Regions from separate parts of the Streptomyces sp. NPDC107498 genome, predicted to be linked through region 2. Evidence: riboswitches for the same ligand, from Rfam matches in the RefSeq annotation. Region 2 holds a riboswitch; the other holds the start of a gene.

What was found. Region 2 has a riboswitch for cobalamin ahead of ACZ66Z_RS27485 (cobalamin biosynthesis protein). Riboswitches for the same ligand answer to the same signal wherever they lie in the genome.
Region 1: another riboswitch for cobalamin. It lies ahead of ACZ66Z_RS19780 (energy-coupling factor ABC transporter permease); the one in region 2 lies ahead of ACZ66Z_RS27485 (cobalamin biosynthesis protein).

Annotation. Positions count from the first base shown of each region.
Region 1 covers NZ_JBVJPE010000010.1:206,060-211,478, forward strand. Annotated here, with positions in the region: gene dhaK (dihydroxyacetone kinase subunit DhaK) at 1-580, shown strand, start outside; gene dhaL (dihydroxyacetone kinase subunit DhaL) at 607-1,227, shown strand; gene ACZ66Z_RS19775 (PTS-dependent dihydroxyacetone kinase phosphotransferase subunit DhaM) at 1,224-1,640, shown strand; cobalamin riboswitch at 1,718-1,922, shown strand; gene ACZ66Z_RS19780 (energy-coupling factor ABC transporter permease) at 1,952-2,650, shown strand; gene ACZ66Z_RS19785 (energy-coupling factor ABC transporter substrate-binding protein) at 2,647-3,378, shown strand; gene cbiQ (cobalt ECF transporter T component CbiQ) at 3,384-4,133, shown strand; gene ACZ66Z_RS19795 (ATP-binding cassette domain-containing protein) at 4,130-5,002, shown strand; gene ACZ66Z_RS19800 (oxidoreductase) at 5,132-5,419, shown strand, end outside.
Region 2 covers NZ_JBVJPE010000018.1:57,797-63,215, forward strand. Annotated here, with positions in the region: gene ACZ66Z_RS27470 (alpha/beta hydrolase) at 1-361, opposite strand, end outside; gene ACZ66Z_RS27475 (inorganic phosphate transporter) at 779-2,041, shown strand; gene ACZ66Z_RS27480 (hypothetical protein) at 2,058-2,279, shown strand; cobalamin riboswitch at 2,391-2,530, shown strand; gene ACZ66Z_RS27485 (cobalamin biosynthesis protein) at 2,566-3,540, shown strand; gene ACZ66Z_RS27490 (cobyric acid synthase) at 3,537-5,045, shown strand; gene ACZ66Z_RS27495 (putative cobaltochelatase) at 5,095-5,419, shown strand, end outside.

The DNA.
Region 1 (5,419 bases), on a different contig from region 2:
GACGGACAGTCTGTACACGGCGGGCCGGCGCGGCACCGGCGGCACGCTGTTCGTGGAGAAGATCGCGGGCGCCGCCGCCGAGGAGGGCGCCCCGCTGGAGCGGGTGGAGGCGATCGCCCGCCGGGTGAACGAGCGGTGCCGGTCCTTCGGGGTGGCCCTGAGCGCCTGCACGACCCCCGCCAAGGGCAGCCCGACCTTCGACCTCCCGGAGGGGGAGCTGGAGTTGGGGATCGGCATCCACGGCGAGCCCGGCCGGGAGCGGCGGCCCATGATGACCTCGCGGGAGATCGCGGACTTCGCCGTCGACGCCGTCGTGGAGGACCTGAGTCCGTCCGGGCCGGTCATCGTCCTGGTGAACGGGATGGGCGGGACGCCGCTCCTGGAGCTGTACGGGTTCAACGCCGAGGTCCAGCGGGTGCTCGCCGAGCGGAAGGTGCCGGTGGCCCGGACCCTGGTCGGGAACTACGTGACCTCGCTCGACATGGCGGGGTGCTCGGTGACCCTGTGCGAGGTCGACGAGGAGCTGCTGCGCCTGTGGGACGCGCCGGTGCGGACGCCCGCGCTGCGCTGGGGCCGGTGAGACGCGGGACGGGAAGGGGGAACGGGATGACGGAGACCTTCGGCGCCGGGTTCCTGGTGCGCTGGCTGGCCGCGGTGGCCGGGGACGTCGACCGGGAGGCGGACCGGCTCACCGAGCTGGACTCGGCCATCGGCGACGCCGATCACGGCGCCAATCTCAGGCGGGGGTTCGCCGCCGTGACGGAGACGCTGGCGAAGGAGCCGCCCGCGAGCCCGGGTGCGGTGCTCACCGCCGCCGGACGGCAGCTCATCTCCACCGTCGGCGGCGCTTCGGGACCGCTGTACGGGACGCTGCTGCGGCGTGCCGGGAAGTCCCTGGGCGAGGACGGAGAGGTCACCCGGGAGCGGTTGGCGGAGGCGCTCGGCGCCGGTGTGGCCGCCGTGTCGCAGCTGGGCGGTGCCCAGGTGGGCGACAAGACGATGCTGGACGCGCTCGTCCCGGGCGTGGAAGGGCTGCGGAACTCGTACGAGGCGGCCCGCGCCGCCGCCGAGGAGGGCGCCCTCTCGACCGTGCCCCTCCGGGCGCGCAAGGGCAGGGCCAGTTACCTCGGGGAGCGGTCGGTCGGGCACCAGGATCCGGGGGCGACGTCGTCGGCGCTGCTCTTCGCCGCCCTCGCTGCCACCGCGCGGGCGGAGGGGGCACGATGAGCCCGGAGGGCCCGGCGCCCGTCGGCATCGTGCTCGTCTCGCACAGCGCGGCGGTCGCGACGGCCGTCGCCGAGCTGGCCCGTGGCCTCGCGGGCGGCGGCGACCTCGCGCCGGTCCTGCCCGCGGGCGGGACCCCGGACGGTGGCCTCGGGACGAGTTCCGAGCTGATCCGCACGGCGGCCGAGGCCGTCGACCGGGGCGCCGGGGTCGCGCTCCTCGTCGACCTGGGCAGCGCGGTCCTCACCGTGAAGGCGCTGCTCGCCGAGGGCGACGAACTGCCCGGGGGCTCCCGTCTGGTGGACGCGCCGTTCGTCGAGGGCGCGGTCGCCGCGCTGGTGACGGCGAGCGCCGGCGGGGATCTCGACGCGGTGGCGGCGGCGGCCTCGGAGGCGTACGCCTACCGCAAGCAGTGAGCGCGGGGCCGAGTGCGCCGGGTGACCGGGAGGACGCGCCGCGTGGTGGCCGTGTTGTGATCCAGCAGGTCAACACACTAATGTCGCAGGGCCTTGGTGTACGGGAAACCGGTGCGGTACCGGTGCGGCCCTCGCCACTGTGATCGGGAGGTCCGGCTCCACCCCCGGGGGAACACCTCGGGGAAGCCACTGGACCGTCGTGGGAGACCGCGACGGTGTGGGAAGGCGGAGTCGGGCCGTATGACCGTCAGCCAGGAGACCGGCCAGGGTGCGCTGTCCATCCACGAGGTGCTGGAGAGGGTCTCCCGATCATGCATATAGCCGAGGGGTATCTGCCCCCTGTGCACGCCGCCGCCTGGGGCGTCGCGGCCGCTCCGTTCGTCGTCCACGGAGTGCGCGCGCTGACCCGCGAGGTGCGCTCGAACCCCGAATCCACCCTGCTGCTCGGCGCCTCCGGCGCCTTCACCTTCGTCCTGTCGGCACTCAAGTTGCCTTCGGTCACCGGCAGTTGTTCGCACCCGACCGGTACGGGCCTGGGCGCGATCCTGTTCCGGCCGCCGATCGTGGCGGTCCTCGGAACGATCACCCTGCTCTTCCAGGCCCTGCTGCTCGCGCACGGCGGGCTGACGACGCTCGGCGCGAACGCCTTCTCCATGGCGATCGTCGGGCCGTGGGCGGGGTACGGGACGTACCAGCTGCTCCGGCGGTTCGGCACGCCCCTGATGGTGGCCGTCTTCTTCGGCGCGTTCGTCGCCGACCTGTCCACGTACTGCGTCACCAGCGTGCAGCTGGCCCTGGCGTTCCCCGACCCCGGCAGCGGTGTGCCCGGCGCGCTGGCCAAGTTCGGCGGGATCTTCGCCGTGACCCAGATTCCGCTGGCGGTGAGCGAGGGCCTGCTCACGGTGCTCGTGATGCGGCTGCTCACGCAGTCCAGCAAGGGCGAGCTGACCCGGCTCGGCGTCCTCGGCCCGGCACGGACCGAACGGCGCGAGGAGGCGGTCGCGCGATGAGCCGGAACGCGAGGATCAACACCCTGCTGCTGCTCGTCGTCGCCGCGCTCGCGGTCCTGCCGCTCGCGCTGGGCCTCGGCGACCACAAGGAGCAGCCGTTCGCCGGGGCGGACGGGGAGGCGGAGACCGCGATCACCGAGCTCCAGCCGGACTACGAGCCGTGGTTCAGCCCGCTGTACGAGCCGCCGTCCGGCGAGATCGAGTCGGCGCTCTTCGCCCTCCAGGCGGCGATCGGCGCCGGTGTCCTGGCGTACTACTTCGGCCTGCGGCGCGGTCGCCGCCAGGGCGCGGCCCGCGCCGCGTCCGAGGCCGAGGCCGCCGGCCCGGTCGAGGCCGCCGACCGGGCCGGGAGCACCGTCGGGACCGGGAGCGCCGTCGGAGCCGGGAGCCTGGCCCGCGCCGACGCCCGGGCGGGCGGGGCCGACGGCCCCGCCGGCAGCGGCGGGACGACCCCGGGCGCCACGAGCGCCGGGACGCCGTCCGGCACCACGAGCGCCGCCGCGGGCTCCGGTACCGCGGACCCGGAGACGGTCGCGGGTACCGCGAGCCCGGGAGCGGGCGTCGGAACCGCAGACCACGGAACCGCGGGTGCGGGAGCAAGGACCGGAACCGCGGGCTCCGGTACCCCGGGGCCGGAAGCAGGCCGCGGAACCCCGGGCCCCGGGGCGGCCCCCGCCGCCCGTGCTTCGGGTGCGGGTCCGTCGGGTGCCGAGGACGCGGGCGCGTAGCGCCGATGCTGCCGATCGACGCGGCGGCGCACAGCAGTCGCTGGCGCCGCCGCCATCCCGTGGAGAAGGCCGTCCTCGGCTTCGGTCTGACGCTGTGCGCGGTGTGTCTGCCGCCGTGGCCGGGCGCCCCGCTCGTGGCGGCGGCCACGCTCGCGGTGCTGCTCGGTCCGGCCGGCGTGCCGGGCCGTCAGCTGTGGCGGGCGTTCCGCATCCCGCTCGGCTTCTGTGTGACGGGGGCGGTTCCGCTGCTCTTCGAGGTGGGCGGCGCGCGCGGGCTCGTGGCGCTCGCGCCCGACGGTCCCGCGCACGCGGGCGAGCTGCTGCTGCGGACCGCCTCGGCCTCGCTGGGGGTGCTGCTCTTCGCCTTCACCACGCCGGTGTCCGACGTGCTGCCCCGGCTCGTCCGGGCGGGCGTCCCGGCGCCCGTGGTGGACGTGGCGCTCGTGATGTACCGGATCATCTTCCTGCTGCTCGACTCGCTGACGAAGATCCGGCAGGCCCAGGCGGCCCGGCTCGGGCACACCACCCGGGCCGCGACCTGGCGTTCGCTCGCCGGGCTCGGCGCGACGACGTTCGTGCGGGCCTTCGACCGGGCGCAGCGCCTGCAGTCCGGGCTCGCCGGGCGCGGTTACGACGGGACGCTGCGGGCCCTGGTGCCGGCCTGCGCGGTCTCCCGGCGGTTCCTCGCGGCGACGGGCGTGCTCCTCACGGGGCTCGTCGCCCTCACCCTCGTACTGGAAAGGTCCCTTCCGTGACGTCTCCGAGGCCGACGAACCCCGTCGTGGAGCTGGTGAAGGCGGGTTTCGCCTACGAGGACGGGCCAGCGGTCCTTTCGGGGGTGGACTTCGCGGTGGCGGAGGGGCGCGCGATCGCGCTCCTCGGCCGCAACGGCAGCGGCAAGACGACGCTGCTGCGGCTCCTCAGCGGGGGGCTGCGGTGCGGGAGCGGGGCGCTGCTCCTGGACGGGGCCGAGGTGGCGTACGACCGGAAGGGGCTGACCCGGCTGCGGACCACCGTGCAGCTGGTCGTGCAGGATCCGGACGACCAGCTGTTCGCGGCCTCGGTCGGCCAGGACGTGTCGTTCGGTCCGACGAACCTGGGGCTGCCGGAGGAGGAGGTGCGGCTCCGGGTGCGGGAGGCCCTGGAGGCACTGGACATCGTGGCCCTGGAGGACCGGCCGACGCATCTGCTGTCGTACGGGCAGCGGAAGCGGGCCGCGATCGCGGGCGCCGTGGCGATGCGGCCCCGGGTGCTGATCATGGACGAGCCGACGGCCGGGCTCGACCCGCACGGGCAGGAGCGGCTGCTCGACGCCCTCGCGCGGCTGCGGGAGGCGGGGACGACGGTGGTGATGGCGACGCACGACGTGGATCTGGCCCTGCGCTGGGCCGACGAGGCGGCGGTGCTCTCCCCCGCCGGTCTGCGCACCGGTCCGGTCGCCGCGCTCCTCGCGGACGACGACCTGCTGGCCGCGGCCCGGCTGCGCCGGCCCTGGGGCACGTCGGTGGCCCGTGTCCTGCGGGCCCACGGCCTGCTGGGCGCGGACGCGGGGGAGCCCCGGACGCCGGAGGACCTGGACGCGTGGCTCGCGGCCGGGGTGGCCGGGCCCCGCCGTTCCTCCTGAGGCGCCCGCCCGGGTCTTCGCCACCGAGTAGTGGACATCACTCCCGGATTCTTCTGCAACTAGTTGCAGAAGGCGTGCGGGGTCGCCTAGAACTGGGGTCGACGACCCCTGCGCGAGGAGGCGCCCCCCATGACCCCGTACCCGCACCTGCTGAGCCCGCTCGACCTCGGGTTCACCACCCTGCCCAACCGGGTGATCATGGGGTCGATGCACGTCGGCCTGGAGGAGACCGAGCACGGCTTCGAGCGCATGGCCGCCTTCTACGCCGAGCGCGCCCGGGGCGGCGTGGGGCTCATCGTCACCGGCGGCATCGCGCCCAACGAGGCCGGCCGCCCCTGGGACGGCGGGGCCAAGCTGACCACCGCCGAGGAGGTCGCCGAGCACCGGCTGATCACCGACGCCGTGCACGCCGAGGGC
Region 2 (5,419 bases):
GGAGCTGGGGGGTGAGCCGGACGCGGGCGCCGGTCCCGAGGACGCCGAGTTCGACCCGTTCCAGGCGGCGGACGACGGTGTCGGCGGTGTGCGGCACCCGGTCCAGGACGGGGCCGAGGACGGCGTGCAGGCCGGGAGCGTCCATTCCGTACGTGCCGGGGCGCAGCGAGGCGAGGCTGCGGGTGAGGGTGACCCGTCCGGGCCCCGTGGCGTGCACGGTGAGTCCGGGATCCCCGGGCAGGGGTCGTCCGGACGGCGCCTTGAGGGCGACGTCGCTGGCGTACCGGCCGGCCGCGATCGCGGCCGCGCCGACACCGATCAGGGTGGTGACGGCCGCTGCCGTCGCTGTAGCCGGGCGCACGCTCCCCAGTGTCGGGCAGGGCGGGCCGGGCCTGCCACCGGACGGGCCCGGCGGGGTGGAGAACCGGACGGGCGCGGCGGGGCGGAGGGCGAAGGGGTCCGGCGGGGCGGAGGGCGCGGGGCCGCCCGGGAGAGTGACGTGGGTCTCCTCCGCGGGGCCCTCCGGCCGGGCGGTTCTGTCCAGGGAGCGGAACCGGTCGGCCGGGAAGGGGGCGGGGCGGCGGGCACGACCCCCGGCAGGCCCGGGATCGCCCGTGGTTCCGGATGACCGCATCGTGGACACCGGGCGCTCCGGGGCGAGAAGCGGAATCCCTTGACACCGGATAGGGACACCACGTCGCCCGTCCCAGTTCATCTTCCGTTCACCCAGGTTGCTTACGTTCGACGCGCCACTGACGTCAAACGATTGCCTGGGTAAATGGAACACATCACGCTGCTGCTCGCCATTGTGGTCGTGACAGCTCTCGTGTTCGATTTCACGAACGGTTTCCACGACACCGCCAACGCGATGGCCACGACCATCTCGACCGGTGCGCTCAAGCCCAAGACGGCGGTGGCCATGTCCGCCGTGCTGAACCTCGCCGGCGCGTTCCTGTCCGTGGAGGTCGCCAAGACGATCTCCAAGGGGCTGGTCAACGAGGAGGGCATCCAGCCCGAAGTGATCCTCGCCGCGCTCGTCGGCGCGATCCTCTGGAATCTGGTGACCTGGCTGGTCGGACTGCCCTCCAGCTCCTCCCACGCCCTGATGGGCGGCCTCATCGGCGCGACCGTCGCCTCGATCGGCGTCAGCGGCGTCAACGGCGAGGTCGTCGTCAGCAAGGTCCTCCTCCCGGCCGTCGCCGCGCCGATCGTCGCGGGCATCGCCTCGATGCTGGCCACGAAGCTGACGTACCGGATCGGCGCCAGGACGGACGAGAAGGACACGGCCAAGGGCTACCGGGTCGGCCAGATCGCCTCCGCCGGTCTCGTCTCCCTCGCCCACGGCACCAACGACGCCCAGAAGACGATGGGCATCATCACCCTCGCCCTGGTCGCCGGCGGCACCCTCGCCCCCGGCTCCAACCCGCCCGTCTGGGTCATCGTCTCCGCCGGCCTGGCGATCGCGCTCGGCACCTACCTCGGCGGCTGGCGCATCATCCGCACGATGGGCAAGGGCCTCACGGACCTCCAGCCGCAGCAGGGCTTCGCCGCCCAGACCAGCGCGGCCACGACCATCCTGGCCTCCTCCCACCTCGGCTTCTCGCTCTCCACCACCCACGTCGTCTCGGGTGGCGTCATGGGCGCGGGCCTCGGCCGCAAGGGCGGCGTCGTCCGCTGGTCGACCGCCACCCGCATGTTCGTCGCCTGGGGCCTGACCCTGCCGGCCGCCGGCCTGGTCGGCGCGGGCGCCGAGTACGTCGCCCGCCAGGGCGACTGGGGCGTCTACGTCGTCGCGGCCTTCCTGATCGCCTCCTGCGCCGGCATCTGGCTCGTCTCCCGCCGCCAGGTGGTCGACCACACCAACGTCAACGACGTCGAGGCCGACGACGAGGCCGCCGGCGTCGTGACCACCGCGATCGCGGCCGTCACCCCGCCGCCGGCCGGTTCCGTCGCCGCCGTCGCGGACGAGGACCTGAAGACCACCATCCCCGCGCCGGTCCCCACGGACCCGGCCGCTCCCCCGGCCCCCGCCGCGGTCTAAGGAACTGGAACCAAGCATGAAGATCGACTGGGCAGCCCTCGGCTCCGTCTTCGGAGTCAGCCTCGTGGCGACCGTCGCCCTCGTGGGCCTCTTCACCCTCGGTGTCGTCGGCCTCTCCAAGCAGGAGCGGGCCGCCGCCCAGGGAGGCTCCGCAGCCCTGGCCCGCACCGGCGCCTACGCCGCCTTCGCCCTGTGCCTGGCGGCCGTGGCGTACGGCATCTACCTGATCGTCGCCTGACGGTCCCGCTCCCCGACCGGGCGGTCCGCATCCTCGGATGCGGACCGCCCGGTCGTCGTGTCTGTGGTGCTTCGCACAGTGACGCGGTGCAGGTCAAGGGTGAGTTGACGGCTGTTCTCGGCCCGTGGTGGACTGCCGGGGCCATGACGGCGGCAGTAGAGGAAGTCCGGTGCGAATCCGGCGCGGTCCCGCCACTGTGACCGGATCCCACGGGTCCGGGAGTCAGGAACTCTCGCCGCCGGTCACGTCGATCCAGGGCGCGGACCCTGAGTGAGGACAGAGCGCCATGCCCGGCCGCGGCCGCAGCGTCTCCCCGACCACCGGTGTCTTCGCGTACGGCGCGGCCCTGGGCCTCGCCGTCGACCTGCTCGTCGGCGACCCCCGCCGCGGACACCCCGTCGCCGCCTTCGGCCGGGCGGCGGCCCGCGTCGAGCGGGCCCTGTGGCGCGACCACCGCGGCTGGGGCGCCCTGCACACCGCCGTCTGCGCCGGTGCCACCGTCGCGGCCGGTGCCCTCGCCGCCCGTACGGCACGGGGCAGCCGCGCCGGATCCGTGGCGCTCACCGCGGCGGCCGTGTGGGCCGTCGTCGGCGGCACGACCCTGGGGCGCGAGGCCCGCGCGATCGGCGGCGCCCTCGCCGCCGGCGACCTGGAGGCGGCCCGGGAGCGGCTGCCGCACCTGTGCGGACGCGACCCGCAGTCCCTCGACGGTCCCGCGATGGCCCGCGCGGTCGTCGAGTCCGTCGCCGAGAACACCTCCGACGCCGTGGTCGGCGCCCTCTTCTGGGGCGCCGTCGCGGGCGTGCCGGGACTCGTCGGCTTCCGGGCCGTCAACACCCTCGACGCGATGGTCGGCCACAAGTCGCCCCGGTACCGGAGGTACGGCTGGGCCTCGGCCCGCCTCGACGACCTGGCCGGCTGGCCCGGGGCCCGGCTGACCGCCGCGCTCGCGACCGTCGCCGGCGGGAACCCGCGCGGCGCCCTGCGGGCCTGGCGGGCGGACGCCGCGAAGCACCCGAGCCCGAACGCGGGCCCCGTCGAGGCCTCCTTCGCGGGCGCCCTCGGCGTACGGCTCGGAGGGACCCTCTCGTACGCCGGGCGGGTCGAGGACCGGCCCGTCCTCAACGGGGAGGGCCGGCCCGTCGAGGTCGCCGACGTCGACCGCGCGGTCCGGCTGTCCCGCCGGATCACCGGACTGACCCTGGCCGCCTGCGTGGGCGGCCGCACGATCGCGAGCGCGCTGAAGCGGAGGAACGCATGAGGGGTGGGGGGCTGCTCGTCGCCGGGACCACGTCCGACGCGGGCAAGAGCGTCGTCACGGCCGGCATCTGCCGCTGGCTGGTCCGGCAGGGCGTCAAGGTCGCGCCGTTCAAGGGACAGAACATGTCCCTGAACTCCTTCGTCACCCGGGAGGGAGCCGAGATCGGCCGGGCGCAGGCCATGCAGGCGCAGGCCGCGCGGGTGGAGCCGACCGCGCTGATGAACCCGGTGCTGCTCAAGCCCGGCAGCGACCGCTCCAGCCAGGTCGTCCTCATGGGCAGGCCGGTCGGCGAACTGAGCGCCCGCGGCTACCACGGTGGCCGGCAGAAGGAGCTCTTCGAGCCGGTCCTGGCGTGCCTGGAGGAGCTGCGGGGCACGTATGACGCCGTGATCTGCGAGGGGGCGGGCAGTCCGGCCGAGATCAACCTGCGGCGCACGGACATCGTGAACATGGGCATCGCGCGGGCCGCGAAGCTGCCCGTGGTCGTCGTCGGGGACATCGACCGGGGCGGGGTCTTCGCCCAGTTCTTCGGGACGACGGCGCTGCTGGGTCCCGAGGACCAGTCGCTCGTCGCCGGGTACCTGGTCAACAAGTTCCGGGGCGACGTGACCCTCCTGGAGCCGGGCCTCGACATGCTGCACGGGCTCACCGGCCGCCGGACCTTCGGCGTCCTGCCGTACGCGCACGGGCTCGGCATCGACGAGGAGGACGGCCTGCGGGTCTCGCTGCGGGGCACCGTCCGCGAGTCGGTCGTCGCGCCGCCGGTCGGCGAGGACGTGCTGCGGGTCGCCGTGTGCGCCGTGCCGCTGATGTCCAACTTCACGGACGTCGACGCGCTGGCCGCCGAGCCCGGCGTCGTCGTCCGGTTCGTGGACCGGCCCGAGGAGCTCGTCGACGCGGACCTCGTCGTCGTCCCGGGCACCCGGGGCACGGTCAAGGCGCTGGCGTGGCTGCGCGAGCGGGGGCTCGCCGACGCCCTCGTCCGGCGCGCGGCCGAGGGCCGGCCGGTGCTGGGCGTCTGCGGCGGCTTCCAGGCCCTCGGCGAGCGCATCGAGGACGAGGTCGAGTCGAGGGCCGGCGTGGTCGACGGGCTCGGGCTGCTGCCCGTACGGGTCCGGTTCCAGGCCGAGAAGACCCTCGCCCGGCCGGTCGGCGAGGCGCTCGGCGAGCGGGTCGAGGGGTACGAGATCCACCACGGCGTCGCGGACGTACGGGGTGGGGAACCCTTCCTGGACGGCTGCCGGGTCGGCTCCGTATGGGGCACCCACTGGCACGGCTCGCTGGAGAGCGACGGCTTCCGGCGGGCGTTCCTGCGGGAGGTCGCGACGGCGGCCGGGCGGCGGTTCGTGCCGGCGCCCGACACGTCGTTCGGCGCCCTGCGGGAGGAGCAGCTCGACCGGCTCGGCGACCTGATCGAGGAGCACGCGGACACGGACGCGCTGCTGCGGCTGATCGAGGAGGGCGCCCCCGCGGGGCTGCCGTTCGTGCCTCCGGGGGCGCCGTGAGCGCCCGCCCGGTCCAGGCATCCGTACCCACCGAAGGAGCGAACCCCCGATGAACACCCGCTACCCGTTCACCGCCGTCGTCGGCATGGACGACCTGCGGCTCGCGCTGCTGCTGACGGCCGTCAGCCCGGCCGTGGGCGGCGTACTGGTGCGGGGTGAGAAGGGCACGGCGAAGAGCACCGCCGTGCGCGCGCTCGCCGAGCTGCTGCCCGAGGTGCCGATCATCGTCGGCTGCCGCTTCAGCTGCGACCCCGACTCGCCCGACCTCGGCTGCCCCGACGGACCGCACGGCAACGCGCCCGGCACCTCCCGTCCCGCCCGGATGGTGGAGCTGCCCGTCGGCGCCTCCGAGGACCGGCTCGTCGGCGCGCTCG